One region of the Enterococcus sp. DIV0756 genome, then DNA from elsewhere that is predicted to be linked to it. Evidence: riboswitches for the same ligand, from Rfam matches in the RefSeq annotation. Region 1 holds a riboswitch; each other region holds the start of a gene.
The links. Region 1 has a riboswitch for FMN ahead of IGI44_RS20460 (ECF transporter S component). Riboswitches for the same ligand answer to the same signal wherever they lie in the genome.
Positions count from the first base shown of each region.

Region 1 (4,575 bases):
AGGCTTGGCTTTGGGTGGAAAGCGGCCGTTTGCCAGCAGCTTTGCAATCTTCGCAGCCGGCAGAGCGTACGAGCAGATCCGTAATGCTGTGGCATATCAGAAATTGAACGTAACGATCGCCGCGACTCACGCCGGAATTACCGTTGGCGAAGATGGTGGTTCTCATCAAGCGATCGAAGACATTGCATTGATGCGGGCGATTCCCGGGATGACGATCATTAATCCTGTGGATGACCTTGAGACTGAAGCGGCGATCGAGACAATCTTGGAACACGAGGGTCCCGTCTATCTGCGATTAGGACGACTCGCTGTGGATAGAGTTCACGAAGAAAAGCAACCTTTCGTGATCGGAAAAGCGGAAAACTTAGTATCAGGAAATGATGGAACGATCATCGCGACTGGTTTGATGGTGCAGGAAGCATTGGACGCCGCAAAACAGTTGGCAGAGGAAAGCATCCATGTTCGTGTGCTGAATTTCTCGACGATCAAGCCATTAGATGAAACGTTGGTTCTACAAGCAGCAAAAGAAACACCTTGGATCATCACCGCTGAAGAACACAGCGTAGTCGGCGGACTCGGCAGTGCTGTTTCAGAATTCTTATCCGAGAATCAACCAACTAGAGTGGTAAAAATCGGTGTTCAAGACCAATTCGGTCAATCAGGAAATCCAGAATTACTGAAGAAACACTATGGCTTGACGGCGGGGAATATTATCAAAAAAATCAAAGAATTAAGGAACTAATCAAACGCAGATCAAGCGAAATTTCGTCTGATCTGCGTTTATTTTAATCATATTTTTCGATTTTAGCCTTTTCCTGTTCAAAATCAATCAACAGTTGAAAACCTTTATCCTCTTCATCCTGATCCCAAATTTCAACCAATTTAGGCACTATTTCAATCAAAATTTCACTATCTTTATGAGGATAGGCATTATAGCTTTTTTCCCAGTATTTTTGATACAACGTTTGAAAGGAGTCATCCTTCTGATCCGCGACTAATCCATGATTCACCGCAATCCCTTCGATCTGAACGCCCCAGTAGCAGATCGCCACCTGGGGATTTTCGATCAATTGTTGTGTCTTGCGAAAATTTTTATCCGTTTTAAATAAGATCTTTTCTTCATGAATAATGACGCTGACATTGCGTACCATGACATGATCATTCAAACTTGTTGCCAAGGCCATGATCTTTTTTCGTCCTAATTTTTTATAAAATTGATCAACCACTGTCTGATATTCCATTATAAATACTCCCGTCTAAGAAAGATGGCGCGCAAGCGGTCGAGAGAAAAATAGACAATTGCGGTGGTGACGCCGTATTTGATCAAGTTGAAGGGGATAATTCCAATCACGACCAATTTCCAAACACTGTCTACCATTGGATTAACAGCTTGTGTCATGGCGATAATCGCCTCCATGGACAGTCCGTACAGCCTGGTATAAAAGGGAATGATGAAATAGACATTTGATAGACAAGCAACAATCGTAACGACCGCTGTACCTGCTAGCATCCCCCGCAGTGCCGAACGTTTGTGAGTAGAGTGTTTATACAGGAAACTAGCGGGTAAAATGAAACTTAGACTCAAAATAAAGTTCTGAATTTCACCTGTAAACATTGAAGCAGTACCCACAGTTGCTAGCTTGATCAGAAGTTTGATTAGTACGATGAAGACACCCGCGACAGGTCCCAGTAAAAAGGTCCCTAATAGTTCGGGAATCCCAGCTAAATCAAAGTCCATAAATGGCGGCATGAATGGCAAGGGGAATTTGAACAGCATCAAAACATAGGAAAGAGCTCCAAAAATTGCGATCATTACGAGTTTTCTTGCGGTAAATTTCATTTCGAACACACCTTTCTTGAAACGTAAAAAAGAACCTTACAACAACATTTGCAAGGCACAGTCAAAGTAGAAAAAGGTGTATTGATTCGTCAAATAGCGTTTGTTATCTGAACGATCAACAAACACACACTTTCTTCTTCCATCCAGACTGTACTGTCGGTCTCAGAATTGCACTGAGTCAGCCAAAAGGCTCGCGGACTATCACCGCCGGTCGGGAATTAAACCCTGCCCTGAAGAACTTATTGTGTTTATTCTCACATGGTTTCAATGGAAATGCAAGCGTTTTTTCGAATAACTGTTGGGTAAAAAGAACTTACCACAATAAAATGATTTAAGAAGGGGCTCATCGGAGGGAGTAGCCAATCCGAGAAAGATCAATAGTAACGTCTAATCTTGGTATAGAAGAGAGAGCGTGAATAAAGTAAACTTCTGTTTTAATAATAAATCATGTTCCAATAAGGATCAGCCACATTTATTTCACGAACTTTTTCCCAGCCTTCTTTTTCATAGAAAGCAAGAGCAGAGGTGTTTCGTGATAGGCATTTCAATTTCATTGGTCGCTGCAGATGCCGCATGGCTTCCTTCAGAAGCTGATGGCCAGCCCCTTGCCCTTTGTAGCGACTATCCACAAATAGACAGTGGATGAAGTTGTCTGGTAGATACAAAGAAATAAACCCAATGATGGTTTGCTGTAGTTCTGCAACGAAGACAAGTTCGGCCTCTGTGTCGCGATCAAAATCTTCCAAATGCATCAACTCAGGATCGTCCCAGTAAAATGTTGTACGGCGGCTTTCTAAGTATAACTGTCTAAGTCTCGATTTATCTTGTTGTGTTATTTCACGAATTTCTAACAAGCAGATCGTCCTTTCTTATAATTAAATTGGTTGTTGTGATGTCCGTATTTACTTTAGCACAGTTAGAGAAAAAACTTGAGTTGTTTGCTAATGAATAAAAGAACTAGAAAAACTCCGTCTAAATAACTAGAGGAAAAATACTTCTTTCGCCCTATGACGAATCAAGGAAGATTGAGCATAATATAGACATAAGATAAAAACACATCGCGAGTGGGAAATAAAAAATACAACTAAATTGGGTTCCAAAAAAGTGTTTTTGGAAAATTAAAGGGGAAATTAAAAATGAAAAAATTAACGAAATCACAAGACAATCGAGTATTAACAGGTACGTTAGCTGGTATTGCTGACTATTTTGGAATTGATCCTACAATTGCACGTGTCATCTTTGTCTTCATGATCTTCTTCTTAGAAGGCACACCGATTTTACTTTATTTACTGATGATGCTGCTTGTTCCTAAAGCAGAAAGCGGAAATCGTACGTACCAACAACCCTATGAATCTTCAGCTAGAAGCCAAGCCAAACAGGCCGAAGCTGTGTCAGACGATCCATGGAGTGACTTCTAATCAATAAAACAACGCTCGTAACTAATCGAGCTTAATCTATAAATCAGAAGAGTGAACCGTAAAAAAACGGTTCACTCTTTTTACGAGTCAAACTTTTCGCAATGTATAGTGTAAAAAAAGAAAAATCGAAGTTTGTTGAAACATAGATTGAGCAGTGTAGTTTGATCATATGTGCGCAGCGAAAATGAAACTATCATTTGTTAAAAAATTCGTCTATTCAATGGGAAAGATAGGCCTTTCGACCCATGACGGATAGAAGTGGATCGTGCATAATAGACGCATAGAACATTTCGTCGAGGAGAGATGAACATGAACGAACGACAAAAAATCTTAGAATCTATCAAAAAAGGCATATTATCACCAGAAGAAGGCTTAGATTTACTAGAAAGTCTTGGTTTGAGTGAAGAAACAGCAGTTGAATCTCTATCTGAGAGGAAAGCAGAACCGCTCGATGAAATGACAGCGGAGTTTGAATCAGAGATAGAAGCACCGCAAGTTACTGAAGAAAAAACAGAACCGGCAGAAGCAGCTGAAGAAGAACTAACTATTAAATCAAATATTGAGTCTGAAGAAGATAGCCACAATCAAGAACCGTTAGAAACTGAAGAAATATCGGAAGGACAAGCTGAATCAATCGCTGAACAGGAGCCGGAACTAGCGGAAGAAGCAGAGAATCACATGGCTCAGACAACGACCGCTGAAACATCGGAAACGGAAGTGGAATCAAGAGCAGTACCAGAAGAAACACAGCCCTCTGACAGTGTTTCCAGCATGATTGATGAGTGGGAAAACAAGAAAACAGAACCAGAAGAGGTTGATCCAGTGCGGTCAAAGATTGACGAGTTTGATGAGGCGTTGCAAACGAAAATCGAAACACTGCGTAATAAAAAGGAAGAATTTCGAGAGTTGAATCTTGAAGCCGAGCTAGGAATCATTTCAGCAGAAAACGAAGTGATCTACAACCGAATGAAGATTGAAATAAATCAACTAGAAGAAGAAATCGTGCTCTTGAAGCATGAGCGTAAAGCCATCGACAAGGATCTTTTCACCTCACCGGAAGGCCCGTATGTTTCAGATGGATTTTTTGAAGTACCCGATGATTTTGAAGAGCAAAAATACCGTCCAATGGACCGTCCCCAAGAAGAACCGACGGATTTGGCCAGCCGCATTGCCCGAATGGTAACGAGAACAACCGAGAGAGTTTCGGATAAGGTGAACAATGAGTTTGATTGGAAAAGAGTCAATCAAAAATTTTATGGAACAGCTAAAACACACTTCAGTCATCAATTCACCTTTGAGGACATTGATGCAAAAACG
Region 1 is NZ_JBIOLF010000002.1:833,809-838,383, forward strand. It holds gene IGI44_RS20450 (transketolase family protein) at 1-742, shown strand, start outside; gene IGI44_RS20455 (pyridoxamine 5'-phosphate oxidase family protein) at 786-1,241, opposite strand; gene IGI44_RS20460 (ECF transporter S component) at 1,241-1,840, opposite strand; FMN riboswitch at 1,968-2,082, opposite strand; gene IGI44_RS20465 (GNAT family N-acetyltransferase) at 2,275-2,694, opposite strand; gene IGI44_RS20470 (PspC domain-containing protein) at 2,977-3,258, shown strand; gene liaX (daptomycin-sensing surface protein LiaX) at 3,568-4,575, shown strand, end outside.

Region 2 (4,575 bases), on a different contig from region 1:
AGATTTAGGGATTCGGGATCGAGCGATTTTAGAAGTAATGTATGCCACAGGTTTACGAGTGAGCGAGCTGATCGGACTAAAACTTGGCGATATCCATTTAGAAATGGGGTTATTACAAACTGTTGGGAAGGGTGACAAAGAGCGGATCGTGCCCCTTGGCGACTATGCGATTCATTGGCTGGAGCGCTACTTAACAGAGGTGCGCCCATTATTAACGAAAAAAACACCTAATGAGCCCTTTCTATTTGTCAATAACCACGGTCACGGAATGAGTCGACAGGGAATTTGGAAAAACCTAAAGCAATATGTGATTAAAGCTGAGATTACTAAGGATGTTACTCCTCATACGTTGCGTCATAGCTTTGCGACGCATTTGCTAGAAAATGGCGCGGACTTGCGAACTGTTCAGGAGCTTTTAGGTCATGCTGACATTTCGACAACTCAGATCTATACACATATTACTAAACGAAGAATGACCGAAGTCTACAAAGAATTTTTCCCACGGGCTTGACAGGAGGAGAAAGAATGCTTAGTCAGTATCGAAAAAATCAACGGAAAATTGCCATGGGACTTTTAAGCTTCCATGAAAGCTTGAAGGATCACCAGCATTTGCTAAAAGAAATTGATACATATGAAGAGGATGATCGTTATCAGCTTTACTGCTATTACGATGAGCATTCTGATAATGTTCAGGGTGTTATCGGAATCAGTCAATTGGAAGATCAAGAAATTGTTTTGCATGATATCAGTTTAAATCCCTCTTATCGTGGGGAAGGTGTGAGCCGAAAAATGATGGTGGAATTACAAGCGCTGTATCCAGGGCAAAAAATAATTGGGACACCAGCAACGTCTGCCTTCTTAGCAAAATGGCAGGAGCATAAGTGAGGGTAAAATGGAAACAATTAGTTTGAAATTAGATGTTTTTGAAGGGCCGCTGGACTTATTGCTGCACCTGATTCAACAACTGGAAATTGATATTTACGATATCCCGATAGCGGAAGTGACGGAACAATACATGAATTTCATTCATGCGATGAAGACATTGGAACTTGAAGTAGCAGGAGAATACCTAGTTATGGCTGCAACTTTGATGTCGATCAAAAGTCAAATGCTTTTACCGAAACCTGAATTAGCGTTTGACTATGATGACGAAGAAGGTGAAGATCCACGAGAAGCCTTGGTCCAACAACTTTTGGAATATCGGAAATATAAATATGCGGCTTCTGTTTTATCAGAAAAGGAACAAGAACGAAGCTTGTTTTACACTAAGGCGCCCATGGACCTATCTGAATATGAAGAAGAAATTTTACCTTTACCCAAAAATCAATTGAATACAATTGATCTTTTCTTGGCCTTGCATGATGTTCTGCAACGAAAGAAAAGAAATCAGCCAATGGAAACAACAGTGACCGCTGAAACGATCACTGTCGATCAAAAAGTGACTGAGATTGGTCAGAGGTTAGACAAACTCCCCGAGAATGAAGGTTTGCCGCTGGAGTCTTTTTTTGTGCAATACACGAAGGATGAAATGATCACAACCTTTATGGCATTATTGGAATTAATGAAGAAGGGCCAAGCCACCGCGACTCAGGAAGAAACCTATGCACCAATTTTGATTTTTAAAGGAGTCAATATATGAATCAATTAAGTCAAATCGAAGCGATGCTTTTCGTGGTAGGTGAGGAAGGAATAAGTTTAGAAGAATTAGCTTTCACGTTGAAAAGACCAACCCCGGAAATCTATCAGAATATTATTGATTTAAGGGAATCCTATGAGGAAAATGAGACGTCTGCGCTTACTTTATTAGAAGTAGGCAATCATTTTGTTTTAAGTACAAAAAAGAAATTTGCTCCACTACTAAAAGAATTTGCTCGTTCACCGATGGCTAATCGATTAAGCCAAGCGGCACTTGAAACACTATCAATCATTGCCTATAAACAGCCAGTGACACGATCAGAAATTGATGAGTTGCGCGGCGTCCAATCAAGTGGAGCGGTTCAAACGCTGGTAGCACGACAGTTAATTGAAGAAAAGGGTCGTGTTGATGGACCAGGTAGGGCGATTTTATATGGAACCAGTGCTTACTTTATGGATTACTTCGGGCTTAAGGATATCGAAGAATTGCCGGATGTACAGAAGATGGAAGCAGATTTAGCAGATGAAGAAGAACCATTGGATTTGTTTTATGATCGTTTTAAAGAAGAGGATGGACAATAAATGGAGAGATTACAAAAAGTTATCGCCCACGCAGGGATTGCCTCGCGTCGTAAAGCCGAAGAATATATTACTGGCGGACGTGTTAAGGTAAATGGCGAAGTGGTGAAAGAGTTAGGAACAAAAGTAGGCAAAAAGGATATTGTTGAAGTCGACGGTGTGCCAATTTACCAAGAAGAGCCCGTCTATTACTTGTTTTACAAACCTCGAGGAGTGATCTCGGCCGTTAGCGATGATAAAAATCGCAAGGTCGTAACGGATTATTTTGCTGCTGTTCCAGAAAGAATCTACCCCGTAGGACGCTTGGATTACGATACGTCAGGTATTTTACTATTAACAAATGATGGTGATTTTTCACAACGATTAGCGCATCCTAAGCACCAAATCGACAAAGTTTATGTAGCAAAAGTAAAAGGCTTCGCAGAAAAAAGAACGCTTTTACCTTTGACAAAAGGAATTCGCATCGAAGGAAAGAAAACAGCTCCGGCTCGTTTTGAAATTCTCTCGACAGATAAAAAAGCGGAAACAAGTATCGTTGAACTGACAATTCATGAAGGCCGTAATCATCAGGTCAAAAATATGTTAGCTGCAGTGGGGCTACCGGTCCAAAAATTGAAACGTGAACGCTATGGTGACTTAACTTTACAGGGATTACGCCCTGGAGAATATCGTCGTTTGAATACTAAAGAAATCAACACTTTATTGAACCAATCAAAATAGAAAACCATTTACTTGTTTTTTGATAGTAAACTTGTTATAGTAATTACACAATAAAAAATAATTTAAGGTTCGTCTTCAGGGGCAGGGTGAAAATCCCGACCGGCGGTGATAGTCCGCGAACTGCGCAAGCAGCCGAATCGGTGAGATTCCGATACCGACAGTACAGTCTGGATAAAGAAGATAGAGCTTATTTGAGTGAGATCGTATTCAAGTAACTCTATGCTTTTTTCTGAAGCATAGAGTTTTTTTGCGTCGAAGTCTGACTCAAATAGTTCGATGAAGATGATTCCGAAACGGAGGATTTCACATGAAGAACTTACGGTTACAAAAAATGACAGCAGTAGCAGTGGCAGCAGCAATGGGACTAATATTACAATTTATCGCTTTTCCCATTCTCCCGATGTTCCCTTTTCTAAAGTTGGACTTTAGCGATATTCCAATTTTGATTAATATGTTTATCTTTGGACCATTGACAGGAGTTGCGACAGCTTTCATTCGATCATTGCTGCATTTGACGATGACCGGTTTTTCAATCGACAACTTGATTGGAGATTTTGCCAGTTTCTTCGCTTCAACCTTGTATACATTACCGATTTTTCTAATGTTTAGAAAAAGAACAACCTCGAAACGTATTATGGGTCTTGGTTTAGGTATTTTGGCCATGACGCTATTCATGAGTGTGGCAAATTACTTTGTCATCACACCGCTCTATCTAAAAGTTTTTGGACTTACAGCAGGACAAATGCTAGGAATGAGCATGGGACGCTATATCTTAGTTGGTATCGTGCCCTTCAATATCCTTAAAGGAGTCTTTGTCAGCACTGTTTTCCTAGCGTTGCATGCGAAGCTGCTTCCTTGGTTATCGAAAAAAACGATGACTTCGCAGCATCATTCAGTATAATTCAAAAAATCTCAGACACGTTTGTCTGAGATTTTTTTTATGAATATTGATAGTATTCGTGAACTTTTTTTAAATATGTTATTATGAATTTTGATATAAGATGGCATGAGAGGGACAACGTTTTGCAGACTGAATGACAGCTGCTTGGTGTTCTTCAGGAATGAATTCGTGGGTCGCTTCAGACTCTCCCAAAAAAAGGACCAGTCCATCATCGGTATAATCAAATATTTCGGGAGCGATCGTCTGACATAAACCGCAGGCGATGCAACGCTCAGGAATAATTTCACATTTCATTTTTTCACCTTCCACAGGAGATTTTACTATGACTTTTTTTATTCTAACGTTATTTCAGACAGGCTACAAGATAAGAACCTCGACATTGTATCATTTATTGGTCGGGAAGAGAACGAGCTCTGTTTTGCTACACGGTTTTTTTTACAATAATCTGATTTATTTAGGGGCTCTACCAACCTTGAAGGAAGCAATTTTCCAAAAGGAACTTCAGAACTTGGTTGCTGCTGGCTGGATTACCATAAATGAAGGCTTTGGGCAATTGACACAGCAAGGTAGAGAACAATTATCTGAAAAAAACTTTGATCTGGTTGGCTTGAATAATTTACGTTATGGTAGAATGCGGGAAGATTCTTGGCAGTTGATTCTTTTTGCTGTACAAGTTCTCAGCTATTTATCTTATAGTGAAAAAGACTATCTGCCGATTGAAAATCGACCGTTCTATTTGC
Region 2 is NZ_JBIOLF010000001.1:1,433,110-1,437,684, forward strand. It holds gene xerD (site-specific tyrosine recombinase XerD) at 1-511, shown strand, start outside; gene IGI44_RS06920 (GNAT family N-acetyltransferase) at 526-885, shown strand; gene IGI44_RS06925 (segregation/condensation protein A) at 893-1,639, shown strand; gene scpB (SMC-Scp complex subunit ScpB) at 1,636-2,217, shown strand; gene IGI44_RS06935 (pseudouridine synthase) at 2,218-2,934, shown strand; FMN riboswitch at 3,002-3,120, shown strand; gene IGI44_RS06940 (ECF transporter S component) at 3,242-3,835, shown strand; gene IGI44_RS06945 (ferredoxin) at 3,917-4,129, opposite strand; gene IGI44_RS06950 (helix-turn-helix domain-containing protein) at 4,158-4,575, shown strand, end outside.
Region 2: another riboswitch for FMN. It lies ahead of IGI44_RS06940 (ECF transporter S component); the one in region 1 lies ahead of IGI44_RS20460 (ECF transporter S component).

Region 3 (4,575 bases), 140 kb from region 1:
CCCCGGTTCCTTCTGCTTCAACAATGCGCATCGCTTCATGGAGCTGCTCCCCACAATCACAGCGATGAGAGCCAAAGACATCCCCGGTTAGACATTCCGAATGAAGCCGCACCAACAATGGCTGTTCTGAGTTTGAAATATCACCCTTTGAAAGAAGCAAATGCTCTCGCTGTTGTCCATCCTCAAACAATGTTAATTCAAAGGACCCGTATTCAGTTGGAAGCTGAACCGTCGTCCTACCTTGTGCCGTCAGATAAAGCGTTAGTTCTTCCACTGTGATCATTGGCAGCTGCCATTCTTCTGCTAATTTTTCCAGCTGTGGACGGCGGGCCATAGAGCCATCGCCATTTAAAATCTCACAAATATAGGCCGCTTCACTTTGATTCGTCATTTTCGCCAAGTCTAACGCGGCTTCAGTATGTCCTCTTCGCACAAGCACGCCTCCAGCTTTTCCAATCAGAGGGAAAATATGCCCTGGTTTGTTAAAATCTGTTTCTTGTGCCTGGGGATCGGCTAGTGCTTTGATTGTTTGTGCTCGTTCACCAGCCGAAATCCCAGTTGTCGTTGACTGATGATCGACACTTACGGTAAAGGCTGTCCCGAAGCTGTCTGTATTTCTTTCGACCATCTCAGAAAGCTGCAATCGTTGAGCTACTTTTTCGGAGATTGGTGCACAGATCAATCCTCGAGCATGTTTTGTCATGAAGTTGACCGTTTCAGTAGTCGCTAGATTTGCAATTCCTACTAAATCTCCTTCTGCTTCACGATCATCATCATCTGCTACGATCACAAGTTGCCCCTTTTTTAACTGTTCAATGGCGGCTTCGATTTTTTCTCTATTCATACGATGTGTCCTTTCTTTGGGCTTTGACATATTTTCCTAACAAATCCGTTTCAATATTGACCAATTCTCCTCGCTGTAAACTTCCCAAATTGGTTTGATCCTTTGAGTGGGGAATCAGGCTCACAGAAAACAGGCGATTCGTGGCTTCTGTTATGGTCAGGCTTACACCATTAATCGCTATCGAGCCTTGAGAAATAATTTCACCAGTCAATTCTCTTGGGTAGTCAAACGTTAAAATCAAGGCATTTTCTAACACTCGTTTTTCGACTAAGCGGGTCGTTGTGTCGATGTGTCCAGCGACAAAATGACCTTCAATTCGACCGTTGAATGCTAATGCTCGTTCCAAATTTACTTCGTCAGATACTTTTGCCTTTGAAAACGACGTTCGCTGATACGTTTCTGGCATAATTTCAACCGTAAATTCCTGCTCTGATTTTTTGACGGCGGTCAAGCACACACCATTGATCGCCATACTATCGCCAATTTTATAATCTGCTAGTAGTTTTTTTGACGCTCGGCAGGTTAACAGAATGGTTCTTCCGCGAGGAATGATACGCGTCAGTTTGCCCTTTTCCTGAATAAGTCCTGTAAACATCTGCTACACTCTCCTTCCGGCGATTCGAACGTCTGATCCCAATTGTTCGATTGATATGTCGCTTAGTGCGGTCACCTGCTCCACTAAGCGTGTGCCAGTAAAACTAGCTGTGCCATTCCCGCCGATAATTTTCGGTGCAAGATAGGTAACCAGCTCATCCCAATAGCCGCTTGCTAAAAAGGCATCATGGATAGCAGCACCGCCTTCAACATAAAGGGATTGAATGTTTCTTTTGGCTAATTCAGTCACAACAAAAGACAGGGAAAGAACCTGTTTTCGAATGACTTCGATATGCTCAGGCAGATGAATCTCGTCATCCCTTTCGGTGAAAATGAGCACCGGACTGCTGCCAGCTTCAAAAAGTGCCAGTTCCTTATGGGCCAACACTTCCCCTTTTCGATCCAAGACCACTCGATAAGGTGGAAATTTATCCTCGTCGGTCGTTCCTAAGGTTGGATTGTCGATCAAAGCGGTTTGACTTCCAATCAAAATCCCTTGATAATCCCCCCGTTCTTTGCGGACTCGTTTCAATGCTTCTTCTCCTGTTAAGGGTGTTCTTTGACCAGCTAACGCAATTTTCCCATCTAAGGTCATGGCCTGCTTCAATGTGATAAACGGCCGTTGCTGCTCATGATAAAAATTGTAATGTCGATTCAGACTTCGAACCTCCTCCTCTAAGATCCCTGTAATCACCTCAAGCCCTTGCTCCTCTAAATAACGTTTTCCCTTTCCTGCCACAAGAGGATTCGGATCAAGTTGGCCGATGACTACCCGCTTGATCCCACTTTCCAGAATTGCTTGGGTACATGGCGGCTGCTTGCCATAGTGATGACACGGTTCCAGCGTGACATAGAGTGTTGAATTTAATAGTTTTTCGGGAGTTTTACATGATGTCAGCGCATTTTTCTCAGCATGGGGCTTACCATAAGCTAAGTGCGCGCCTTTAGCGATAACCTGATCGTCTTTGACAATCACTGCGCCAACTAAAGGATTCGTAAAGGTTTTTCCTTTACCCTTCCACGCTTCCTTAATCGCAAGCCGCATAAATGTTTCAAGCATACAAATTCCTCCTTTCCAAACAGCTATCTCGTTGTAATGAATGTATTTTTCCAAAAAACGGGAAAAATAATTCTATTCTCGTTACGCATAGCATTTTTCTAACCTGCTGAAGCAGGAAGAAAAACTGCAAAAAAAAGACCCCGTGTAAGCACATACACGAGGCCGTAACAGATAAACTCAAAGAAACCATAATGAAAAAAGGATAGACCTTCCCCATCATACTTCTGATAAGTTTTTCTTCTCCCATCCAGACTTTAACTGTCGGTTCCAGATTCACACTGGATCAACCGCAAAAAAATGCGGGTCACGGACTTCAAGGTACGCCTTGTCACCGTCGGTCGGGAATTACACCCTGCCCCGAAGAATACTATTCAATTCACGAAAAATACTACTATTCTTTTTTTAAGTCGTCAACAGAATAATTTTAAAATAACAAAATTATTTTCCAACAACGAGAACTGGACCCTGTATTTTTTCTACAGATGCGGAGCCTTGCTTGATTATCTCAACAGAAAACTCGCTGCTATTTGTAATAACCATAGGAGTAACCAAATTGTAGCCCTTTTCCTCAATAAAATCCTTTTCCAATAAAATTAATGGTTCTCCTTTTTTCACTTCTTGTTCTGGTGACACTAATACAGAAAAACCTTTTCCGTTTAATTGTGTGGTTTCTAAACCTATATGAATCAATATTTCTGCACCATTATCAGCTAGTAACCCTAAAGCGTGCAACGTATTAGCAATCATTATGACTTTACAATCACACGGAGCCCGTACCGCTTCTCCAGATAATTCAACGGCTATGCCTTCACCTAGCATTTTGTTAGCAAATACTGGATCAGGAACTTGTTCTAACCCAATTATTCGTCCATTGACAGGGGCAAACAGCGTTACCTCAGATCAAAGCTTCTTCTCTTTTCTCTTTGAAAATAAAAACATCTTCATCTTCTCCTCTAAGAGAAATAGCCGCATAAATTACACGGCTATTTATCAAAAATTCTAGCTCGATAAGCCTTCTAAATATTCCTCAAAATTGCTCTTAATGATACTCACATGCGGCCCATAGATAATCTGGACCCCGCTGCCTTTTTTGATAATTCCCTTAGCACCGTGCTGCTTCAATAGCTCATCATCTACTGCTTCAGGATCTTCTACAGTTAGTCTCAATCTTGTGGCACAGGCATCAATATCTACCAGATTTCCGGTTCCGCCAATGGCTTTCAAAATAACACCAGACAGCTCGTCATCAGAAGAATCACCCGCTTTTTTCTTTTGAAAATCATCTTTGGTGTAAAGCTTCGCTTCTCCTTCATCTCGTCCGGGAGTGGGAATATTAAACCTTTGGATAAGGTACTTGAAGACAAAGAAATACAAGACCGCATAGGCGATAAATACTGGAATGATCATCACCCAATTGGTTTTGGCATTACCTTGCAGCGGGCCGTATAAAAGAAAATCAATTAGCCCACAAGAAAACGTCGTTCCAATACAAATTTTCAACACATGCATCAAAACAAATGATAAGCCAGCAAGGCCGCAATGCAATAAGAATAGGAACGGTGCGATGAATAAGAAGGTAAACTCAATTGGCTCCGTAATCCCTGTTAAGAAGGACGTCAATGCGGCTGAAAAAAGTAAACCGCCCACTAATTTACGTTTCTCTGGTTTCGCTGTTTTATACATAGCATAAGCTGCCGCTGGCAAACCTGCCATCATAAATGGATATTTACCAGTCATGAAACGACATGCTTCAACACTAAAACGAGTCGTACTTGCTGAGGCAAGTTCCGCGAAATAAATATTTTGCGCTCCGGCAACCGTCACGCCATCGATAATTGCTGTCCCACCCAATCCAGTCTGCCAGAAAGGGATATAGAAAACATGATGCAAACCAAAGGGAATCAAAGCCCGTTCCATAAATCCAAAAATAAAGGTTCCGAAATAGCCCGACTTCATCACTAGACCGCCAGCTGAAAAAATAACTGATTGAATCAATGGCCACACAAAATAGAAAGCGATTCCAACAAAAATGTACACCAGCACAGAAATAATTGGAACAAATCTAACGCCTGCAAAA
Region 3 is NZ_JBIOLF010000002.1:974,073-978,647, reverse strand. It holds gene ribA (GTP cyclohydrolase II) at 1-844, opposite strand, end outside; gene IGI44_RS21080 (riboflavin synthase) at 837-1,439, opposite strand; gene ribD (bifunctional diaminohydroxyphosphoribosylaminopyrimidine deaminase/5-amino-6-(5-phosphoribosylamino)uracil reductase RibD) at 1,443-2,498, opposite strand; FMN riboswitch at 2,730-2,867, opposite strand; gene IGI44_RS21070 (PTS sugar transporter subunit IIA) at 2,937-3,386, opposite strand; gene IGI44_RS21065 (PTS transporter subunit EIIC) at 3,498-4,575, opposite strand, start outside.
Region 3: another riboswitch for FMN. It lies ahead of ribD (bifunctional diaminohydroxyphosphoribosylaminopyrimidine deaminase/5-amino-6-(5-phosphoribosylamino)uracil reductase RibD); the one in region 1 lies ahead of IGI44_RS20460 (ECF transporter S component).